DNA from 2 places in the Caulobacter sp. Root487D2Y genome. Region 1 is predicted to be linked to the other one. Evidence: riboswitches for the same ligand, from Rfam matches in the RefSeq annotation. Region 1 holds a riboswitch; the other holds the start of a gene.
What was found. Region 1 has a riboswitch for ZMP and ZTP ahead of purH (bifunctional phosphoribosylaminoimidazolecarboxamide formyltransferase/IMP cyclohydrolase). Riboswitches for the same ligand answer to the same signal wherever they lie in the genome.
Positions count from the first base shown of each region.

Region 2: linked by a shared signal. The riboswitch ahead of ASD38_RS00550 (LysE family translocator) and the one ahead of purH (bifunctional phosphoribosylaminoimidazolecarboxamide formyltransferase/IMP cyclohydrolase) in region 1 are both predicted to bind ZMP and ZTP.

Region 1 covers NZ_LMFD01000010.1:539,597-546,768, reverse strand. The annotation lists gene ASD38_RS12445 (dienelactone hydrolase family protein) at 1-663, opposite strand, end outside; gene ASD38_RS12440 (phosphomannomutase/phosphoglucomutase) at 765-2,261, opposite strand; gene purH (bifunctional phosphoribosylaminoimidazolecarboxamide formyltransferase/IMP cyclohydrolase) at 2,420-4,009, opposite strand; ZMP/ZTP riboswitch at 4,042-4,122, opposite strand; gene ASD38_RS12430 (argininosuccinate synthase) at 4,297-5,526, opposite strand; gene ASD38_RS12425 (hypothetical protein) at 5,637-5,996, opposite strand; gene ASD38_RS24180 (hypothetical protein) at 5,996-6,319, opposite strand; gene ASD38_RS12415 (potassium transporter Kup) at 6,321-7,172, opposite strand, start outside.
Region 2 covers NZ_LMFD01000001.1:109,441-116,612, reverse strand. The annotation lists gene ASD38_RS00565 (hypothetical protein) at 80-409, shown strand; gene ASD38_RS00560 (hypothetical protein) at 740-1,063, shown strand; gene ASD38_RS00555 (ribonuclease T2) at 1,182-1,901, opposite strand; gene ASD38_RS00550 (LysE family translocator) at 2,090-2,722, opposite strand; ZMP/ZTP riboswitch at 2,745-2,824, opposite strand; gene ASD38_RS00545 (TonB-dependent receptor) at 3,406-5,745, shown strand; gene ASD38_RS00540 (Fe2+-dependent dioxygenase) at 5,841-6,524, shown strand; gene ASD38_RS00535 (PAS domain-containing hybrid sensor histidine kinase/response regulator) at 6,612-7,172, shown strand, end outside.

The DNA.
Region 1 (7,172 bases):
GTGGGTGGCGTCCGCGTGGAAGAGGGTGTCCACCGCCAGACCGTCGCGCTGCAGACGGTCCAGCGCGGTCTTTGGATATTTCCAGCCGACCACCTGGTCCTTCCCGCCGACCACCGAGAACACCTTGGGCCCGTATGAACCCCAGCCCCGGCTGGAGGTCAGCGAAGGATAGGCCGCGTACGGATAGACCAGCAGGACGCCCTTGACGCGGGCGCGCAGCTTCAGCGGATCGGCGTCGGCGATTCCGGTGGCGCGGGCGGCGTTCACGCCGATCGCGTAGCCGTCCATGATCGACCAGCCGCCATGGCTCCAGCCGGCCAGGAACACGCGCTCGGAGTCGGCCCAGGACTGGCTCTCCAGCCAGGCCAACATGGCGAACACGTCGCCCGAGCGCTTGAGGCCCTGCAGCGTCGTGCCGGTGCAGACGAACAGCTTGCCGTCCAGCGTCGACATGCCGCGCGGCTTGAAGCTGTCGACCACCACCGCCGCCCAGCCGGCCTCGACCGCCACCTGGGCGTAGGTCTCCAGGAACGGCGTCTTGCCGCCGCAACCGTGCAGGATCAGCGCCACGGGAAAGGGGCCGGGTCCCGAAGGCTTGAAGACCTTCGAGGCGTTGGCGACCTTGGCTCCCCAATCCGCTGCCTTCACGCCGGCGCTAAGCATGTGGTCCTACAGCGCCCCCGCGCGAAATCCCAGGACGGCCACCATGGTCGATCGGCGGTGGAAACTCAATTCGATCGCCCGGAGGCGCTCGATCCGAAGCCTCAGATTTCCTGGTTGTACTTGCCGACCCGATCGCCCAGGCGCGGCTTCACTTCCTGGCGGAACAGCGCGCGCATGTCGTCGGCCGACTGGGTGCTTTCGACGACGACCACGATCTCGGGCTTGTTGGACGAGGCGCGGACCAGCACCCAGGAGCCGTCCTCCAGATGCACCCGCACGCCGTTGACGGTGATCACCTCGGTGATCCTGCGGCCCAGGATCGAACCGCCGGCGGCGAACAGGTCCTGGTATTCCTTCACCACGTCGGCGACGACGCCGTACTTCACCTCGTCGCCGCAATGCGGGCTCATGGTCAGCGACGTGAAGGCCACGGGCAGGGCCTTGCGCATGTCCGACAGCTTCATCCCTGGATTGCGGTCCAGCATGGCCAGGACGGCGGCGGCGGCGGTCAGGCCGCAGTCGTAGCCGTAGCCCAGGTCGCCGTTCATGAAGAAGTGGCCGCTCTTCTCGAAGCCCGCCAGGGCGCCCAGCTCGGCGCTCTTGCGCTTGATGTAGCTGTGACCGGTCTTCCAGTAGATCACCTTGCAGCCATGGGCGGCCAGGATCGGATCGGTGGCGTAGAGACCGGTCGACTTGACGTCGACCACGAAGGTCGCGCCCGGGTTCAGCGGGGCCAGGTCGCGGGCCAGCATCAGGCCGATCTTGTCGGCGAAGATCTCCTCGCCCTCGTCGTCGACCACGCCGCAGCGGTCGCCGTCGCCGTCGAAGCCGAACGCCAGGTCGGCCCCGTGCTCGCGGACGGCGTGGGCCATCGCGTGCAGCATTTCGGCGTCTTCCGGGTTCGGATTGTATTTCGGGAAGGTGTAGTCGAGATCGGTGTCCATGCCGATGACCTCGGAGACGCCCATGCGCCGCAGGCCCTCGACCGCGAAGGCGCCGGCCGTGCCGTTGCCGCAGGCGGCGATCACCTTCAGCGGCCGGGTGATCTGGGCGCGCTTGGCGACGTCGGCGATGTAGCGCTCGGCTTCGCCCGCGACCCGGATCAGCTTGCCGCCGTCACGCTCGACGAACGCGCCGTCCAGCACGATCGTCTTCAGGCGGCCCATCTCGTCGGGACCGAAGGTCAGCGGCCTCTGGGCGCCCATCTTCACGCCGGTCCAGCCGTTCTCGTTGTGGCTGGCGGTGACCATGGCCACGCAGGGGATGTCCAGGTCGAACTGAGCGAAATAGGCCGTGGGCGACAGGGCCAGGCCGATGTCGTGGACCTCGCAGCCGGCGCTGATCAAGCCCAGCATCAGGGCGTTCTTGATCGAGCTGGAATAGGAGCGAAAGTCGTGGCCGACCACGATCCTCGACTGGCCCAGTTCGTGGATGTAGGTGCCCAGGCCCAGGCCCAGGGCCTGCACGCCCAGCAGGTTGATCTCCGGCCCGAACAGCCAGCGCGCGTCGTATTCCCGAAATCCCGTGGCCTTGACCAAGGGTTCGTTTTCGTAAGCGGCGGTATTGGGAACGAGATCGGCGCGAGGTTTGGAGAACATCTGGGCTCACTTCAAGGACTTGCGCGCAAGCTCTAGCTACGAGATCGCCCGCCGACTAGCGCATTCGTATGACATCGCTCCGCGAATTGGCGGATCGACAGGAATTGAGCAGCCGGCGCCTGTCGCGTCCTCGCCGCGACAGGCCACGTGGTTCGGGACTAGTGCCGGAACACGCGCACGCCGGTGAAGGCCATCGTCAGGCCCAGCTTGTCGGCGGCCTCGATCACCTCCGGATCGCGCATCGAGCCGCCCGGCTGGATGATCGCCGTCGCCCCGGCCTCGGCGGCCTGGATCAGGCCGTCGGCGAACGGGAAGAAGGCTTCCGAGGCGCAGGCGCATCCCCGGAGGTCCAAGCCAAAATCGGCGGCCCGAAGGGCCGCGATGCGGGCGCTGTCCTTGCGGTTCATCTGGCCGGCCCCGACGCCCAGGGTCTGGCCGGCGCGGGCGTAGACGATGGCGTTGGACTTGACGTGCTTGCCGACGGTGAAGGCGAACAGCATGTCGCGCACTTCCTCGTCCGTGGGCTGACGCCGGGTGACGATCTTCAGGTCCGAGGCCCTGATGCGCGCGTTGTCGCGGGACTGAACCAGGAAGCCGCCGGCCACCGATTTGAAGGTGTCGCCCGTCGAGAGCGGGTCGGGCAGGCCGCCGGTCACCAGCAGGCGCAGGTTCTTCTTGGCGGCGAACACCGCGACCGCGTCGTCGTCGGCGTCCGGGGCGATCACCACCTCGGTGAAGATCTCGACCATCTGCAACGCGGCCTCGCGGGTCAGGCGGGTGTTGACCGCCACGATGCCGCCGAAGGCCGAGGTGGGATCGCAGGCCAGGGCCCGTTCATAGGCTTCGCGCTGGCTGGCCCCGACCGCCACGCCGCAGGGGTTGGCGTGCTTGATGATCGCCACCGCCGGGCCGGCCGCCGGATCGAACTCGGCGATCAGCTCGAAGGCCGCGTCGGTGTCGTTGATGTTGTTGTAGCTGAGCTCCTTGCCCTGCAACTGCTTGGCGGTGGCCACGCCCGGACGGGGGCTCGGGAAGGTGTAGAAGGCCGCCTTCTGGTGCGGGTTCTCGCCGTAGCGCATCACCTGGCGCAGCTCGCCGGCGATGGCCTTGCGGGCCGGGAAGTCCTGGCCCAGCTGGGCGGCGAACCAGGTGGAGATCGCCGCGTCATAGGCCGCCGTGCGGGCATAGGCGCGGGCCGCCAGGGTCTGGCGCAGGGGCAGGGTCGTCCCGCCGGCCTTTAGGGCCTCCAGCACTTCGGCCAGGTCCGACGGGTCGGTGCAGACGGCGACATAGCCATGGTTCTTGGCCGCCGAGCGGATCATGGCCGGGCCGCCGATGTCGATGTTCTCGACGCACTCGGCGTAGGACCCGCCCTTCGCGACCGTGGCCTCGAACGGATAGAGGTTCACATACAGGATATCGATGCCGCCGATGCCGTGGTCGGCCATGGCCTTGGCGTGTTCCGGCGCGTCGCGAACGCCCAGCAGGCCGCCGTGCACGATCGGGTGCAGGGTCTTGACCCGGCCGTCCATCATCTCGGGGAACTGGGTCAGGTCCGAGACGTCCTTGACCGGAATCCCGGCCGCCGCGATCGCCGCCTTGGTGCCGCCGGTCGAGACCAGCTCGACGCCGGCCGCGTGCAGGACCTGGGCCGCCTCGACCAGGCCGGCTTTGTCGGAGACCGATAGCAGGGCCCGCTTGGGGGCGACGAGATCGGGGGCGGACGGATAGTCGGGGGCGGCGGGCACGGGCGGACTCCTTGGCGTCTGATTGGACAAGAAAACGGAGCCCAGGCGCGCGGCATATGAGGTCCGCGCTCCCCGATGGTTGCCCATCACTAGCGCCAGTCACGCGAACGAGGCGGAAAATACGGGGGCAGGCCGGGGAGTCAATGCGGTCAGGCCCTCCCCGCGTCCGGGCGGATGGAGGCTCCCACCCGCGGGCGTCCTCAAGATCTTGGAAGGGCGACGGCGGACCCAACAAAAAAGCCCCGCCGGCGACGGCGGGGCCTTGTCTTGTCGGAGGGGCGTGAGCCCTAGGCGTCGCGTTTGTCGCGCTTGGCCAGGACGCGCAGGCGCAGGGCGTTGAGCTTGATGAAGCCGCCGGCGTCGCGGTGGTCGTAGGCGACCTTGCCTTCCTCGAAGGTGACCAGGTCCTGGTCGTAGAGGCTGTAGGGGCTGGTGCGGCCGATGACCGAAACGTTGCCCTTGTAGAGCTTGACCCGCACCTGGCCGGCCACCTTGGCCTGGCTGTAGTCGATGGCGGCCTGCAGCATCTCGCGCTCGGGCGAGAACCAGAAGCCGTTGTAAACGAGCGACGCATATTTCGGCATCAGCTCGTCCTTCAGGTGCATGGCGCCGCGATCCAGCGTGATCGACTCGATGCCGCGGTGGGCGGCCAGCAGGATCGTGCCGCCCGGGGTCTCGTAGACGCCGCGCGACTTCATGCCGACGAAGCGGTTCTCGACCAGGTCCAGGCGCCCGATGCCGTTGTCGCGGCCCAGTTCGTTCAGCTTGGTCAGCAGGGCGGCCGGCGACAGCTTGACGCCGTCGATGGCGACCGGGTCGCCCTTCTCGAAGTCGATGGTGATCACGGTCGCCTTGTCCGGTGCATCTTCCGGAGCGATCGTGCGCATGTGGACGAACTCGGGGGCCTCGACGGCCGGATCCTCGAGGACTTTGCCTTCCGAGCTCGAGTGCAGCAGGTTGGCGTCGACGCTGAACGGGGCTTCGCCGCGCTTGTCCTTGGTGATCTGGATCTGATGCTTCTCGGCGAAGTCCAGTAGGGCCTCGCGGGACTTGAAGTCCCATTCGCGCCAGGGGGCGATCACGGTGATGTCGGGCTCCAGGCCGTAATAGCCCAGCTCGAAGCGGACCTGGTCGTTGCCCTTGCCGGTCGCGCCGTGGCTGACGGCGTCGGCGCCGGTCTTGCGGGCGATCTCGATCTGCTTCTTGGCGATCAGCGGACGGGCGATCGAGGTGCCCAGCAGGTACTGGCCCTCATAGACGGTGTTGGCCCGGAACATCGGGAACACGAAGTCGCGCACGAACTCCTCGCGCACGTCCTCGATGAAGATGTTCTCCGGCTTGACGCCGGCGGCCAGGGCCTTGGCCCGCGCCGGCTCGATTTCCTCGCCCTGGCCCAGGTCGGCGGTGAAGGTCACGACCTCCGCCCCGTATTCGGTCTGCAGCCACTTGAGGATGATCGAGGTGTCGAGGCCGCCCGAATAGGCGAGCACGACCTTCTTCACGGGCTTGCCAGCCATGAGGGGGTCCTTCCGAGGAAACACAAAGTCGCAGGTGTCTCTCCTTCGGAGAAACACCGGGTCGCGGGGCGTTTAGCGCGGTTTCGCGACGATTGAAACGCGCCGCGCGCCTAAAGCTTGATCTGACCTTCGGCGGCCAGCTGGTTGAGGGCGCGGCGGACCTGGCTCAGATGCACCACCGCGAAGATCGCCGCCAGGATGGCGCGCACGCACAGCAGGATGATCCCGACGTTCAGCTCCAGCGGCCGACGGCTCTCGACCAGCAGCCACAGGCTGAGCAGGAAGGCGAAGGTCGGCAGCGAGGCCAGGGCCACGGCCCGCGGCGCCCGCCACACGGTCCTGCCCGACGGCGACCACAGGACCGGCACCAGCACGTCCTTGACCTTGCCCCAGGCCATGCGCGAGGCGCCGCCCATGATCGACAGGGCCAGCAGCCACAGCACGTCGCCGATGACCGCGAGGAAGTTCATCAGTCGCGTTCCTTGCGCATCGCGAACAGCGTCTGGACCTGCATGAAGACGCAGATGCCGAGCCAGAGCATCACGGCGTCGAGGCTCAGGTCCTTGAGCGTCATCTGGTGGGCGCCGAAGATGCGAAAGGCGACAACGCCGCCCGTGACGAGCAGCACGCTCGACGGCGCCCAAACGAGCCATTGCGACAAGGCCCGTCGCTCCCGCCCTCCCAGGACCAGACTATGACCGAGGGGCCGCGTGCGTCGCCAGACCAGGGCGCCCGTTCCCAGGCAGACCATCACCGTGACGATCCAGGCAAGGACGGCGAGTTCCCCGTTCATCCTAGACCGTCACCTGCGCGCCCAGCTCGACCACGCGGCCGGGCGGGATCTTGAAGAAGTCGGTCGGGTTGGTGGCGTTCTTCATCAGGAAGATGAAGATCCGGTCCTGCCACAGCGGCATGCCGCTGTTGGCCGACGGCACGATCGAGCGGCGGCCCAGGAAGAAGCTGGTGGCCATGATGTCGAACTTCAGCCCCTGCTGCTTGCGCAGCAAGGCCAGGGCCTTGGGCACGTTGGGGCTTTCCATGAAGCCGTAGAAGATCTCGACCTTCTTGAAGTCGGCGTTGACCGCCTGGGTGCGGATGCGGTCCTCGTCGGCCACGCGCGGGGTCTCGGCCGTGCGGACGGTCAGCACCACGTTGCGCTCGTGCAGCACCTTGTTGTGCTTGAGGTTGTGCATCAGGGCGACCGGGGTCATGTCCGGGTCGGAGGTCAGGAAGATCGCCGTGCCGGGGGCGCGGTGCGGGGCGCGGGCTCGCAGGATCTCCATCAGGTCGACCAGGGGCACGCTGTCGCGGCGGGTCTTGTCGGTCAGGATCTGGGCGCCGCGCGTCCAGGTCCACATGATCAGCACCAGCACCGCGCCGAACACCAGGGGCAGCCAGGCGCCGTCCGGGATCTTCAGGGCGTTGGAGGCGATGAACACCAGGTCGATCATCGACAGCGGGATCAGCAGGGCGGCCGTCTGCCAGAGGTTCCACTTCCACACCAGGCGCAGCACCACATAGGCCAGCAGGGTGTCGACGAACATCGCGCCGGTCACGGCGATGCCGTAGGCGCTGGCCAGCTTGTGCGAGCTCTGGAACATCACCAGCAGGATCAGCACGCCGACCAGCAGGAAGGTGTTGACCGC
Region 2 (7,172 bases), on a different contig from region 1:
AGGGGCCGCCCGTTTTGCGTTTGGGGGGTGCGCCGCAGGGGCTTGGCAGAGGCGCCGTTCTTCGGGATAGCCTCGCCGAATGGATTTCACACACTATCGCTGTGACTGGGAGCATCCCGCGTCGGAAAATCCGATCACTCTCTTCTACGAAGTGAGTGCTTCTGGAGATGTGCCGCGCGCCATCGACGTTTTCGCCAATGGCCAAACGGTGTGCCGCGCCGTCGCGGATTTCGCAGGCCGGATGAACGAACTGCCTGGCTTTAATAGTCTCGTAGAAGGCTCATTCTTCGACACCCTCGTCGGACACGAGTTGGGCGTTCCGAGCAAATCCGGTGGCGACAGGCTCACCATCTTCCAGATCCCCTATTCGGAATTCAGAAAAGTGTGGTGCGACCAACGCGGGTATTGATGGCCGCATCCGCCCGTGGATGCGGCCCCGCCTCAAATCCTTGGTGGATCGGAGCTCTGGGGTCAGGCCGTGTCAAGGACCGGCCTTCGGCCGGCCGCGCCGCGGCGACGCGGAGCGTCGTCCTTGACACGGCCTGACCCCAGAGCAAGCTCGCCTCCATGGATCTAAGGCGGGGCCTGTCCGCCGAGGGCGGCCGGTCGCCGCAAACCGCCTGTCCGGTTCGCCGGCTCCCGGCCGCGCCCCTTCCAGCCAAGCGTCCCGCCCCCAACCCGTTTTGCGTTTCCGTTCAAAGGGGTTAGCTTAACCATAAGCGTTTGGGGGGCGCTTGGGATGAACGACGATCCGAGACGAATTCACTGCGACCGCCACGGGGCGCAAAGACCCGCCTTCGTGTGCGGGCACCTGGTCTCGGGCGTCGGGCTCGGCTTCGTTGAACCGGAGGGGCCGCAGGACGAGGACGCGTCGGACGAACAGGCGGCTTGGTGCGACCGCTGCGAGACGGCCCGCCTGGCCGGCGGCGGCTGGACCGCCCAGTCCGAGGCCGCCGCGGGGATCACCCTGGTCTGCGCCGTCTGCTTCGAAGCCTCGCGGGCCCGCAACACCCATTGGATGGAAGGCGTGGCGCGCGGCTGGCGACATACCGACGCGCGCTAGGGTCGGTCGTCCTTCGACAAGCTCGCGATGAGGTTTTCCACCGCCACCTGCACTCGGTCCTCATCCTGGGCCTGTCGAAGGACGAGGACCACGCACCCTGCCTGAAGGTTGGTCGGCCCTAGCCCCTCGGCGTCACCTGCACGATCACGTCGTCCGGCGTCCCGTTCCCGCCCCGGCACGCCGCCGGCTTGAACTTCAGGTCCATGCAGATCCAGACCTCGATCAGGCGGCCCTCCTTGTTGACCCGCACGTTCAGGCCGTCGGCGGTCATGCCGCGATTGCGCTTGAGGAAGGCGGCGCGCACCTCGCCGGCGGTCAGGGTCCCGCTCGGGCCCGGCTTGAGGTCCGGAACCTTGAAGCCGTCGCGCACGGCGCGGGCCTTCTTGAAATAGGCCTCGGGCGTGTCCCACTGGCAGGTGCCGTGCGCCTGCCACTCGTGCTGCTGCAGCCAGGGCGAGGGGGTCATGCACAGATTGGCCATCACCGTGGCCGCGCTCATCGGCGGGCTGGGCTTGCAGTAACGGGGATGGACCTTGTCCGGTCCGCTGGGCCACAGGCCGTGCACCGTGAAGCCGAAGCTGTTGGTCTGGCACTGGATGACCTTGTCCGACTCCGGGATGCCCGCGCGGCACGCCTCGGGCGACCAGAACAACGCCAGCAGATAGGCGGCCGTCGGGACGTCGGTGTGGATCTCGCGGGCGGGCGGAACCTCGGCCGCGGCCGGGATCACGCTGGGCGGGATCGCGCAGGACTTCAGGCTGGAGGCCTGGGCGGCGCCGGCCAGGGCCAGGGATGCGAAAAGGCCGAGCACGGCCTGGGTGATCTTGGACGACGGCATGGGGGCTCCGGGGCTCACCGCGCCCTGTCTAGCACGTCACGACCGTCCCTCAATTCCGCTCATCCCGGCGAACGCCGGGACCCAGATCCAAAAGCTGGGTGGCTGATTGGAAGGGCTCAACGTTCTTGGCGTCAGCTCCAAAGCCATCCATCTGGGTCCCGGCATTCGCCGGGATGAGCGGATTTGAATTACCGCCGCGCCTCGGTGGCCATCCGCACCGCCAGCCCGCCCAGCACCGAGGCCATCAGCCAGCGCTGGATCAGGGCGAAACTGGGCCGGGTGGCCAGGAAGCCGGCGATGGTCCCGGCGGCCAGGCAGATGCAGCCGTTGACCGTCAGGCTGATCACGATCTGGCTGCCGCCCAGGACCAGGGACTGGCCGAAGATCGCGCCGCGGTGCGGGTCGATGAACTGCGGCAGCAGCGACAGATAGAGCATCGCCGCCTTGGGGTTCAGCAGGTTGGTCAGGAAGCCCATGCTGATCAGCCGGGCGGGGCTGTCCTTGGGCAGCTGGCGCACCTGGAACGGCGAGGCGCCGCCCGGCTTGATCGCCTGCCAGGCCAGCCACGCCAGATAGAGCGCGCCGCCGAACCGCAGGATGTCGTAGGCGATCGGCGCGGCCATCAGCAGGGCGGTGATCCCCAGGGCCGCGCAGACCAGATAGACGATGAACCCGGCCGCCGTGCCGACCAGCGACACGATCCCGGCCCAGCGGCCCTGGCAGATCGAGCGGCTGACCAGATACAGCATGTTCGGCCCGGGGGTCAGGGCCATGCCCAGGCAGACGAGACTGAAGGCGATCCAGGTCCTGGCTTCGGGCATGGGCGAGTTCCGTTTGCGAAAAGGTGGGCGCCCAGGCGAACGGCTCATGACGTCCGCGCTCCCTCAGGGTGCTCCCTGTGATCGCCAGTCACGCGGACTCGGCGTGTGTACACTGGTTCGCGGTGAAGGTTGAAGCCAGGTTTCCTGGGGGCCTTGCTAGGAACGGGCGGGGACATGCTCTCACACCAGGGCGCTGGCAGGGTTGCAGAGCGTTCGCCGTGAGTGCGTGTCCCCAACGTCATCCGCTGCGCTTGGTTGTTGTCCAGGATCAAGGTTTGACGTCGAGGATGTCGTTGGGGACACGCACTCACTCCACGCTTCTGAGGCGATTTGGCGAGGCCGTGCCGTGAGAGCATGTCCCCGGTTGGCGGCGCTCAGCGATCAAACCCTCGCGATTCAACGTCCTGAACTTTCTCGACCCGATTTGGTCCTCACCTCCCAAACCGCCCGTATCCTGATCTCTCCCTTTCCGTCACCTCAGCGGCCCGCCGCGTGAGCTTGAGACGTCGTGCCGGCTAACACTTGCCCCCACCCGACCGCTGCGCGGTCTGTCCGCCCCCATGGGGGGCGGAGGGAAACATTTTTGAGAATGATTATCATTGCACTCTTGCAACGCTCCAGCTAAGAACGCGTCGCAATTACGATTAGGGCCGCGCGTCTCGGCGGCCTTGCTGGGGTTCCTGATGCAAAAGACTTCCAAGCCCGCCGTCGCCGGCGTCCGCAGCCAAGCCCGCGCCGCTCTGGGCGCGGCCGCCGTGGCGGGTCTGGCCGGCCTGGCCATGGCCCCGTCGGCCCTCGCCTCGGCCCCGGGCGCCGATACGGCGCTCGTCACGGCGGCGTCGGCCGACGCGGCGACCGAGGTCTCGGGCGTCAAGGTCGACGGCCGGCGCGTCGCCGACGTCCCGTCGGCCAAGATCACCGCGCCGCTGGTCGACACGCCCAAGTCCATCACGGTCATCCCGCGCAAGATCATCGAGCAGACCGCCGCCACCTCGCTGACGGACATCCTGCGCAACTCGCCGGGCATCACCTTCGGGGCGGGCGAGGGCGGCCAGCCTCTGGCCGACCGTCCGTTCATCCGCGGCCAGGCCTCGGGCAACAACGTCTTCGTCGACGGCGTGCGCGACAGCGGCGGCCAGACCCGCGAGGTGTTCAACCTCGAGCAGGTCGAGGTCGTGAAGGGTCCGGACTCGGCCTATAGCGGCCGCGGCTCGGGCGGCGGCAGCATCAACCTGACCTCCAAGAGCCCCAAGGCCGACGACTTCGCCACCGGTTCGCTGGGCGTGGGCACGGACGCGTATGTCCGCGCCACGGTCGACCTGAACCACAAGATCAACGACAGCGTCGCCGTGCGCCTGAACCTGCTGGGCACGCAGGGGAACACCCCGGGCCGCAAGGCGGTGGACTTCGACCGCTGGGGGATCGCGCCGTCGGTCGCCTTCGGCCTGAACGGCCCGACCCAGCTGGTGCTCAGCTACTACCATCTCGACGGTAACAACATGCCCGACTACGGCATCCCGCTGTCGACCAAGACCGCCCAGCCGCGCACCGAGGACGGCATACTGGCGGTCGATCCGCGCAGCTTCTACGGCCTGCGCTCGCGCGACTACCAGAAGACCAAGGCCGACATCGGCACGATCGCCTTCGATCACCAGATCAACGAGAACTTCGGCGTTCGCCAGGTGCTGCGCTACTCCAAGACCCTCAACGACTACATCGTCACCAATCCTGGCGACGGCGGCCCCGCCCAACTGGTCGACGGGTCGTGGTGGATGAAGCGCGCCACCAAGACGCGCTGGAACCCGACCACGACGATCGCCGCCGTGACCGATTTCCACGGCAAGTTCGACACCGGCGCGATCAATCACAGCTTCGATCTGGGCCTGGAGCTGAGCCGCGAGAAGAACCTCAACGCCACCTACACCACCTTCACGACCAGCGGTTCGACCTGCCCGACCGGCTTCTCGATGACCGCCGCGAACTCGACCAATCTGGGGGCGGGCGACTGCACCCTGGTCTACGCGCCCAACGACAAGGACCCGTGGGCCGGCGTCATCAACCGCAGCCCGGCCAACTACAACCTCAGCAAGACGGCGGCGGTCTACGCCTTCGACACCATCGAGTTTGGCGAAAAGTGGTTGCTGAACCTGGGCGTCCGCCACGACAACTACCAGAGCTCGGGCCACGACTACTCCAGCTTCACCCAGAACCAGGGCGTGTTCTCGGGCGGCACGATCACCTATCGCGACGCCGAGTGGAGCTTCACCAACTACCAGGCCGGCCTGGTCTACAAGCCGACCGAGGACTCCAGCCTCTACGTCTCCTACGGCACCGCCTCGACCCCGCCCGGCATCGCCGGCGGCGACCAGAACAGCAACGCCACCAACGGCGCGGGCAACCTGTCCGGCCAGGTGCTCGAGCCCGAGGACAGCGAAAGCTTCGAGGCCGGCGCCAAGTGGAACGTCTTCGACGACAAGCTCGCCCTGTCGGGCGCGGTGTTCAAAACCATCCGCGAGAACGCCCAGATTCAGGTCCTGCCCGGCGTCTACCAGCAGGTCGGAGAGACCCAGGTCCAGGGCTTCGAACTGGGCGTCTCGGGCAACATCACGTCCAAGTGGCAGGCCTTCGGCGGCTACACCTACATGGACAGCGAACTGGTCCGCGGCGCCTATAACGGCGTCAACCAGGGCGATCCGCTGGCCAACACCCCCGAGCACACCTTCAGCCTGTTCTCGACCTATCGCGTGATCCGCGCCCTGTCGCTGGGCGGCGGCGCCTACTACGTCTCCGACAGCTTCGGCGGCAACCAGGGCGGCGCGGGCGGCGGGGCCAACAAGGTCTACGCCCCGGCCTACTGGCGCTTCGATGCCTTCGCCAGCTACGTGGTCAATGACAAGGTCGACCTGCAGCTGAACGTCCAGAACCTCGGCGACGAGCGCTATATCGCCAACACCAACGGCGTCCACCACGCCAATCCGGCCCCCGGCCGGCAGGCGATCCTGACCTTGAACGTCAAGTACTGATCCCCTCCCTCCCCGGAGTCCGATCGTTGACGTTCGAGCGCGTCGTCCGGGAGCGGCCTCCCGGACGACGCCATGTTTCTGATAGGAGTCGGATCATGATGATCCAGATCCCCGACGTCCTGACGCCCGCCGAGGTGTCCCACTGCCGGGCCGTGCTCGACGCGGCCGACTGGATCGACGGCAACGCCACCTCGGGCTTCCAGGCGGCGCTGGCCAAGAACAACCGGCAGCTGCCGCAGGACGGCGCGACGGCCCGCGAGCTCGGGGCGATCGTCGTCCAGGCCCTGCAGGCCAATCCGCTGTTCGTCTCGGCCGCCCTGCCGCGCACCATCCTGCCGCCGCTGTTCAACCGCTACGGCGTCGGCATGGGCTTCGCCGACCATGTCGACAATTCGATCCGCCGCGATCCCTCGACCGGCCAGCCCCTGCGCACCGACCTGTCGATCACGGTCTTTCTGAGCGATCCGGACGACTATGACGGCGGCGAGCTGGTGGTCGAGGACAGCTACGGCAGCCATCTGGTCAAGCTGGCGGCGGGGGCGGCGATCCTCTATCCGGCCTCCAGCCTGCATCACGTCACCGAGGTGACGCGCGGCGTTCGCACCGCCAGCTTCTTCTGGATCCAGAGCCTGGTGCGCGACGACGCCAGGCGCGCCCTGCTGCTGGACCTGGACGTGGCGATCCAGCGACTGTCTCTCGCGGTGGGGTCCGCCGACCCCTCGGTGCTGTCGCTGACCGGGACCTACCACAACCTCCTGCGAATGTGGGCCGAAGTCTGACGCGTGGTCGGCGAACAATGATCTCTGACGCCAACCATAAGTTTACTCTTGAGCTTCACCATCCGGCCGCCGATCCCTGGAGCCGCGATGACCTCGCCTTCGAAATCCCCACGATTGAGCGACGCCGAGAGCGCGCAATGGTTCTTCGACCATTCGCACGATCTGTTCGCCGTGGTTTCGAAGGGGCGGCTCGTCACGGTCAATCCGGCCTGGACCCGGGTGACAGGCTGGACCCGCCAGGAGCTGATCGGCCAGCCCGCCCTGCGCTTCGTGCATCCGGACTCCCGCCAGGACTTCATCGAGAGCGCGGCCCTGATCCGCGCCTCCGGCGAGGCGGTCAACAGCCTGAAGGTGCTCCGCAAGGCCGGCGGCTGGGCGTGGCTGGAGGGAAGCTCGCGCCTGGGCCCCAACGGCGAGATGATCGGCGCCCTGCGCGACGTCACCGCCGACATGGCCCGCCGGGCCGAGATCGCCGCCGCCCGCCAGACCCGCGAACTGCTGGCCTCCGCGGCCGGCATCGGCGTCTGGAGCTACGAGCCGCACGAACAGCACATCGAATGGTCTCGCGACATCTTCGCCGCCACGGGCCTTGAGCCCGACGACGTGGCCCGGCCCGACAAGTTCTGGGAGCATCTCGATCCGGCCGAT